2 regions of the Eubacterium sp. An3 genome follow, and region 2 is predicted to be linked to the other one. Evidence: predicted binding sites of a transcription regulator. Region 2 holds the regulator's gene; the other holds the start of a gene.
The links. Region 2 encodes Rex, which represses fermentation and respiration genes when NADH is low (regulators of the CRP and FNR family bind a similar motif). Its sites were predicted from a motif close to ATTGTTAANNNNTTAACAAT; they were not measured.
Positions count from the first base shown of each region.

Region 1 (4,435 bases), on a different contig from region 2:
CTGCACGCGCCCGTCTTGGCGATCTCTACAGTCAGTCCAAACGGAATTTTCCTGGCTATGCAGACTGCTCCAGTCTTCTGCGCGACGTTTTTCTATCTGCTTCCGGCATCAATATCGGAGAAACCACCAGCGGACAAATCGCCAGACTTACCGCTTACAGGAAACCGCTCTCCGCTCTTCAGGCAGGAGATATCCTTATGCGGATTGAATCCGGTTCAAACCATGCGGCCCTGTATATAGGCAATGGTCAGTATATTCACGCATCGTCCACCAGAGGAAGGGTCATTATCTCAACCTACTATCCGGCCAGTTCCTACTGGACATGCTGTTATGACGCTGCCGCCTACTGCAGCAGCCAAAGATAATCCGTCTTCTTTGTCCGGGTAGTCAAAAACCCTCCCGGGAGTCAAATCCCTGGAGGGTTTTCTTTATAAGATCATAAATTCTTTCTCTGTTAATCTTCTGCGATATTACAGTCCTTTATAATATCTTCCCAGAGCGTCTGCTCCTACCATGGCTGCGTATACCTTCTCCGGTGTAATCTCCATAGGCTCATTGCCCAGAGTATCGGTCGGAGCTGCTGCCAGCGTAGCCGCTTCCATAAGAACATCCTTGTCAGGATTCTCAATTCCCAGATCCGCAAAGGTAGTAGGAAGTCCTACTTCCATACAGAAGGAAATCACTTCATCCAGTAAGTCTTCGTCTGCATTCTCCAGAACGAGCTGTGTCAGAGTACCGAAGGCAACCTTTTCTCCATGATATAAATGGTGGCATTCTTTAATACAGGTAAGACCATTGTGAATAGCATGCGCGCCTGCCAGACCGCCGCTCTCAAATCCGATACCGGAAAGAAGGGTGTTGGCCTCGATGATCTTCTCCACTGCCGGAGTACATACGTCCTGTTCCACTGCCAGTTTTGCCTTTACGCCTTCCTCGATCAGAGTATCGTAGCAGGCTTTTGCCAATGTCATAGCTGCAACAGTCACATTGCCGCCCGCACAGCTTGTGGCGTTGGAAATCTGACATGCTTTTGCTTCAAAATAAGTTGCCAGAGCATCACCCATACCGGATACAAGAAGTCTGGCCGGTGCTTTGGCAATAATGTCGGTGTCTACCAGAACCACATTCGGGTTAGCCGGCAGCCACAGGTATTCTTCAAACACACCGTCATCGGTATAAACAACTGTCAGTGCGGAACAAGGCGCATCCGTTGCCGCAATGGTCGGACAGATGATAACCGGCGTCTCTGTGTAATACGCAACAGCTTTTGCGGTATCAAAAATCTTTCCGCCGCCGACACCAATAACGAGATCACAGCTTTTTTCTTTTACGATGGCAACCAGACGGTCGATCTCTTTTTTGGAGCACTCGCCGTTGAATGTCTCAAATGTCAGTTCACAGCCGGTATCTTTGAAGCTGTCCTCAATGATACCGCCGACACGCTTACGTCCGCCTTCACTGATCAATACAAACGGTTTCTTACCTAACTTCACCGCGTATTCTGCCACATTTGCAAGTTCTCCCGGGCCCTGCACATATTTTGATGGGCTGATAATTACATTTGCCATAATAGAATCCTTCCTTTCCTTATGCACATGCAAATATTCCGGCATAGTCATTATGCCGTAAAGTCTCCTTCATATCGAAACTTTATGTGATTATTATAACAAACACTTTGCATAAATGGAAGAAATTATTTAAAAATTGCACAAAAAATCAGCTCAAAGCCGCTGTCACAAGAGCCATTTTATATACTTCGTCTGCGTTGCAGCCGCGGCTCAGGTCATTGATCGGCGCGTTAAGTCCCTGCAGCACTGGTCCGATGGCTTCGTATCCTCCAAGACGAGCTGCGATCTTATAACCGATGTTGGCAGCGCTGATATCAGGGAAGATAAAGGTGTTGGCCTGTCCGGCTACCGGAGAGCCCTGACATTTAATCTTTGCCACTTCCGGAGACACAGCCGCGTCAAACTGCAGCTCGCCGTCGATAGCCAGATCCGGAGCCAGTTCTTTTACTTTTGCTGTGGCGTTGGCCATTTTTGTCACAGAATCTCCCTTTCCGGAACCCAATGTGGAATAAGATAACATGGCAACCTTCGGATCAATACCGAATACCTCAGCCGTCTTTGCGCTCTCGATGGCAATCTCCACCAGATCGTCCTCGGTCGGATCAATATTGATCGCACAATCCGCAAAAGCAAGCTTCTCGTCGCCCTTTACCATGATGAAAGTAGAGCTTACGATCTTGTTGCCCGGTTTTGTCTTAATCAGCTGAAGCGCCGGACGAACCGTATCTGCTGTGGAATAGGTGGCGCCGCCCAGCAGACAGTCTGCCTTGCCCATCTTCACCAGCATGGTTCCGAAATAATTTCCCTGCGCTAAAGCGCTTCTTACCTGTTCTTCCGTCATTTTACCCTTACGAAGACGAACCATCTCTTCCACCATGGCTTCCATCTCCCCGTAATCCGCCGGATTCACAATCTGACATTTGTCAATATGAAAACCGCCTTCCTGAGCAGCTTTTTTCACTTCTGCTTCTTCACCGATAAGAATCACGCCGAGAATCCCTTCATTGGTCAGCTTATCAGCCGCATTGAGAATACGGGCGTCTGTTCCTTCTGTGAAAACAATAGTTCTCGGGTTTGCCTTTAACTGCTCCGCTAATTTTGTAAACATTTCTTGTCCCTCCAATAAAATATTCTGTATGTATCTTTTGAGCATGTATACAAAATACATGTAATTCTATCTTAATATTACGCCGCCGATATTGCAAGTATTTTATCCTAAACATAGGAATACGGCATGTGCAGCCAGCTGCGGAATCTGTTCCCGCAAAGCGCCGCATTTCACATCTATCCTAAATTATCTATCCTAAATCTGTCCGCATTTCTTTCTATATATATACTGCAGAGTTCCATCCACAAACCGGCCTTCCTGGAATGTTCCGGCCTTCACCATCTCCCAGTCTTTGTCTCCCGGCTGTCCATTCTCCGGAAGACGGGCAAAACCTTCCCACACTTTTCCGTCCCGGAAGACAGCGTCACAGAGCATGGTTCCGTCTTCCTCAAATACCTGATACCGGCTGCCTTCCCAACGGTAAGCAGTCACGCCGGAACGGTACCTGTTCTTATATCCGAGACGAAACTTCTTTCCGGTCAGCCGATGGAACAGATTGAGCATAGTCTGATTGAGAAGCGCTGTATATCTGACGCCATCCAGTTTGTCATAATACACCGGATAGAACGGAAGCACCATGCGCAGGAATACCTGACGGAGCTTTTCTGCGTCCCTCACCTCTCCCGGCTTCTTTTCTTCAGAACCCTCGCTGTCAATACAGGAAAAGAAATCGTCCAGAATATCCGCAGACTGAGGCGTCAGAGACTGCCTGATTCTGTCGTAATGTTTCTGCACCGCACCGGAAGGAACATTGACCCGGGTCAGCTGATTCCAGGTACCTCTCCGGTAATGCATGAACATCTTTTTGATAACCTGCGTCAGATACTGATACAAATCTTTTTTGGCTGCGGTCACCTCCGGATCCTCTTTGACCGGTTCCTTTTTTCTCTTCATTTCCACCGCGTCCACTTTCAAATCTCTGATTCGATTCCCGCCTTCTTCCTTTTGTTCCCCGGATTTTTTCCCGGATATCATTGCTGCGGCTGCTATCGCCAGAATAACCACAAGAGCAATGATGATTATTACCATTCCATTCATTTGCTACCTCCGTCTCTTCTCTCTCTTTTTTACATTCTGTACTAATTTTATACAATTCACGCTGAAATTTCAACATAATTCTCTGTCACAGGAAGTGCAATACCTCTTTTTTCGTCACAATTTTTTCGATTTCATCTGATAGAATAAGAACAGTTCTTGTAAAATCAGCATAATGATGATATGATAGGCCATATTTTCAGCGAGGGAACATATATGTTTGACTTATTTATCCAATGTAATATCAAAATACTGCTGGTACTCGTTGCTTTCGGTTTTATCATGGGCCGGGCCAGGCAGTCTGCATGGCGTAATTTTTCCAAAAACGCCCGGGGATATTTTCTGCTTGATTTTTTCAACCTGATCGGGACACCGGTTCACGAGCTGTCGCATCTGATTTTTGCGCTGCTTTTTGGATACCATATCGACAAGGTCTGTCTGTACCGGCGGATCAAAACAGCAAAGAAAAACGGCGGCACTCTCGGTTATGTCAAAATGCATTATGAAGGACAGGGGCTGTTTCACAGCCTGCGCCGGGATACCGGTCTGTTTTTTATCGGCATCGGGCCTCTTCTGCTGCCTCCGTTTCTTCTTTTTCTCGGAGGACAGTTTCTTCCGGACAATCTGCAGGCACTTCCTGCCGCTTTCCAGAACGGAACAGATTCTTTTTTTAAAGCCTTGCAACAGCTCGGCGGCGCTGATATAATAATAATGTTTGCATATT
Region 1 is NZ_NFIR01000022.1:49,005-53,439, reverse strand. Features, by position in the region: gene B5F87_RS15175 (SH3 domain-containing protein) at 1-365, shown strand, start outside; gene B5F87_RS15170 (glycerol dehydrogenase) at 471-1,568, opposite strand; gene pta (phosphate acetyltransferase) at 1,717-2,676, opposite strand; gene B5F87_RS15160 (hypothetical protein) at 2,872-3,714, opposite strand; gene B5F87_RS15155 (hypothetical protein) at 3,928-4,435, shown strand, end outside.
Region 1: B5F87_RS15170 (glycerol dehydrogenase) is a predicted target of Rex. The motif match lies at 1,652-1,671, and genes of this name have one in related genera.

Region 2 (4,435 bases):
CGATGCTGTACACACCATAAAAAAACGCAGACGGGAAGCTCTTCTCCTCCACCTCGGCAGGCTGATTACGGAAATATACATGATAACTTTTCCATGACGCCTGCGCTCACAGTCGTCGCCGACCTTTCCCGCTGTGTTTTTCTATTGAGATATCATGCCGCAAATCTCTGTCTGACTGCATCACTCAGATTACAAAAAATGCCTGTTCCAGATCGACAGCATCTGTACCCTTGTGGCTGACTCTTCGGCTGAAGGCCAAATCAGGCGAATTCATCTGTGAACAGTCAGAACATCATCTGTTTTTCCAGAAACATTTATTTTATCACGTTGTATATTTGTGAATTTCCAGGTATCTGAACACAGCCTTCTCTGAAATAGCCTGTGTGGTATACTTGAAGATTCACAAATCCCCATTAGTCTTCCGACAATTCTTCCCACTTATCATATAGTTCCAGCAATGCTGCTTCGTTCTCCTCGTATTTGGTGGAGAGTTCCATGAGGCGGCTTACGTTGCTGGCAATCTCCGGATTGTTCATCTCATTTTTGATCTCTTCATTTTCTTCTTCCAGGCGGCTGATTTCCGCCTCAGTTTTTTTCAGTTCGTTGGCGCGCTTCCGCTGTCTGGCAGCTTCCTCACGGGATTTCTTCCAGTCTTCTTTGGAGGAAGAGGATGTGGCAGGTGTGGTCTCTGCCGTGGACAGATTGGCCACAGACTCGCTGTCCGCGGCAATGTTTCCCGCTTCCTTCTGTTCCAGATAGTAGGTGTAATTACCTTTGTAGTTGACGATGCCCTCTGGTGACAGGTCAAGGATTCGGGTGGCAGTCTGATTGATAAAGTACCGGTCATGGGACACGTAGAAAACCGTGCCCTCATAGGCGTTGATGGCGTCCTCCAGGATCTCTCTTGACTGGATGTCCAGGTGGTTGGTCGGCTCGTCGAGGATCAGGAAGTTGGCGTTTGACAGCATCAGCTTAGCCAGAGAGACCCGGCCCTTCTCGCCGCCGCTCAGCGTCCCAATCTGCTGAAATACCCGGTCTCCGGTAAAGAGGAAGGCAGCCAGCACATTTCGGATGCGGGTGTTGGTCAGTTTCGGGTAGGCGTCGGAAATCTCGTCGAAGATCGTTTTCTCGTCATTTAACACGTGCTGTTCCTGGTCATAGTAGCCGATGGATACTTTCGCACCGTAATGAATCTTACCGCCGTCCGGACGCAGGTGTCGGTTGATGATCTTTAGGAGCGTGGTCTTTCCAGTGCCGTTGGCGCCCAGAAGTCCGACGACCTCGCCACGCTGGATGGAGAGATTCAGGTTGCGGAAGAGCGGCTTGTTCTCGAAGGATTTGGAGAGATTTTCGATGGTGAGCACATCGTTGCCGCTCATCACTTCCGGCTCCAGGGCAATGCGCATCCGGCTGTTGAGTACCACCGGCTTGTCAACCCGCTCCATTTTGTCGAGCATTTTTTCCCGGCTCTCGGCGCGGCGGATGGATTTCTCACGGTTGAAGGAGCGCAGTTTGGTGATAACTTCCTCCTGGTGTTTGATCTCCTGCTGCTGGTTCAGGTAAAGCTTCATCTGGGCGTCCCGCTGCGCCTTCTTTTTCTCCGCATACTGGCTGTAATTGCCGAGGAAAGTCTGGCTGTCGCCGGCCTCGATCTCGATGACCTTGGAAACTACCCGGTCCAGAAAATAACGGTCGTGGGAGACGATGAGTACAGCGCCCCGGTAGTTGCCAAGGAAAGTCTCCAGCCAGCGGATAGCGTCCATGTCCAGGTGGTTGGTTGGCTCGTCCAGAAGAATGATATCCGGCTGAGTCAGAAGAATCCGGCTCAGAGCCACACGGGTTTTCTGTCCTCCGGAAAGTGTATGGATGGGAGTATCGAACTCTTCTTCGGTGAAACCGAGACCTTTAAGGACGCCGTTGATCTCGCTTTTCCAGGCGTAGCCGTTAGCCTTTTCAAAACGCTCTGTCAGGCGGGAATAGTTTTCCATGGCATTTTCCAGTTCCTCTCCGGAAAGCCGGCTGATGGACTGTTCCAGAGTGCGGATATTCTGTTCCATGTCGATGATCTCTTTTTTGGCGTCCAGCATCTCTTCGTAGATGGTGCGGCGGGAAGTCACGTCGATGACCTGGGACAGATACCCCATGGTAGCGCCCTTTTGCAGCACCACTTCGCCGCCGTCCGCCTCATACTCACCGGTGATGATTTTAAGAAGAGTTGTTTTTCCGGCGCCGTTGATGCCGATCAGGGCGGCCTTTTCTCCCTCGTTGATCAGAAAATTTATATTATTCAAAATTGTATCGCCGCCAAAGGCTTTTGTTATCTTTTGACATGCTAAAATCATAAAAAACCTCCGTATATGCAGTGTGTTTTATTTTTAAAAGCGTAATTTTCAGAGAAAATGTGAAATATTTATCTTTTACAAAAGTGCAGTCCGCGCAGAAAAAAGGATAAAACTCTTCCTTATTATAATCTGCGAAAAAGGCGAAAAACCAAACATTGGCTATTTTATCATGAAAGAAAAAATAAGGGAAGGGAAAAAACTGGTTTGACAAATGAATAAAATCTGAGTATAATTGATTTGCTGTGTAATAAATAGAATGCGAAAGTTTTGTCAAAGGAAGGATTCTATGGAAGACAAGAAAGTGAATGCGAGATCAGCCAATGAAAAAGTGATTTCACCTGCTGTTATCAAGAGGTTGCCAAGGTATTACCGGTATCTCGGCGATTTATTGAAAAATGATGTTGTCCGTATTTCCTCAAAAGAACTGAGCCAGAAGATGAATGTGACCGCTTCACAGATTCGACAGGACCTGAATAATTTTGGAGGATTTGGTCAGCAGGGATATGGATATAATGTGGAATTTCTCTATAATGAGATGGGGAAAATACTTGGCCTTGACAAAACGAATAATGTAATTATTCTGGGTGCCGGTAATTTAGGACAAGCTCTGGCTAATAATCAGGAATTTGAAGAGAATAGTTTTAAGATTATCGGTCTTTTTGATGTGAATCCCCGCCTGGTGGGAATGACCGTGCGCGGCGTGGAAGTCTATGATATTGACATGCTGGAGGATTTCCTTTCGAAACATGAAGTACGGATCGCCGCACTGACTCTGCCAAGGAGCAAAGCGCCGAAGATAGCCAGAGAACTGGTTGAGCTGGGTGTGAAGGCGTTTTGGAATTTTGCGCCGGTGGATTTGAATTTACCAGAGGACGTCATCGTCGAAAATGTGCATTTGTCAGAAAGTATTATGACACTTTCCTATCGTATTCATAGCATAAATGAATAGCAGGCAGAAAGATGAAGGACTGAGGTTTTTCATCTTTCTTTTTTATAGGCAGATGAAGGATGTGGATAAGAGCGGCTTGTGCGCCGCGGCAATAGTGTGAGGAGGGAAACTATGCAGTATATAGGTTCAGGAGATGAGATGCAGCGCATCGACGCATATAGTATTGAAACCATGGGGATTCCGGGCATTGTGCTTATGGAGAGGGCGGCTCTTGCCATGGAAGAAGAGATCGTCCGACGCTTTCCGGCTCCGGCGTCCGTCACCATTATCGCGGAGCGGGGCAATAACGGAGGAGACGGGCTGGCGCTGGGACGGCTGCTTCTCGCTATAGGCTATGACGTGTGCATTTTTGAGATCGGCGGTGTCCGCCGGGCGTCGGAATCTTATCAGATTCAGCGAAAGATTCTCGAGAATCTGGGCGTATGTTTCCTGGAAGCTTTGCCGGAGACCGACAGCGACCTGTGGGTAGACGCGGTGTTCGGCGTGGGAGTGAAGCGGGAGGTGGCAGGTATCCAGCGGGAAGTGCTGGAAGAAGTGAACCGCCGGAACGGATATAAGATCGCGGTGGATATTCCTTCCGGCGTGGACGCATCCAGCGGACGAATCCTGGGATATGGCTTTCAGGCAGATATGACTATCACTTTTGGCCTGAATAAAGTAGGCCTGGCGCTTTACCCCGGCGCTTCACTGGCAGGGGAAGTGGTGGTGAAGGACATCGGCTTTCCGATACAGGCGGTGGACGCCGTCAGCCCGGAGACTGTGACATATACACGGGAAGATCTGTGCCGGCTTCCGAAGAGGCACCCGTGGTCTAATAAAGGCACATACGGAAAGGTGCTCCTCATTGTGGGGGCGAAGAACATGGCGGGAGCCGCCTGTCTGTCGGCGTCTGCCGCTTACCGGACAGGCAGCGGCCTGGTACGGATCTTTACCTGTGAAGAGAACCGGGAGATTCTCCAGAGCCGGGTGCCTGAGGCCATTATGACCACCTACCGGACAGAAGAGGAAGCTTTGGAAAAGCTGCCGGAGGCCCTCGCCTGGGCCAGTGTGGTGGGCATCGGGCCGGGACTTGGGCAGAATGCACTGACCGGACGGCTGCTGTCTGCGGTGCTGGCGCAGGGGTGCTGTCCGCTGGTCATTGACG
Region 2 is NZ_NFIR01000011.1:86,687-91,121, forward strand. Features, by position in the region: gene B5F87_RS10805 (ABC-F family ATP-binding cassette domain-containing protein) at 414-2,342, opposite strand; gene B5F87_RS10810 (redox-sensing transcriptional repressor Rex) at 2,629-3,291, shown strand; gene B5F87_RS10815 (NAD(P)H-hydrate dehydratase) at 3,403-4,435, shown strand, end outside.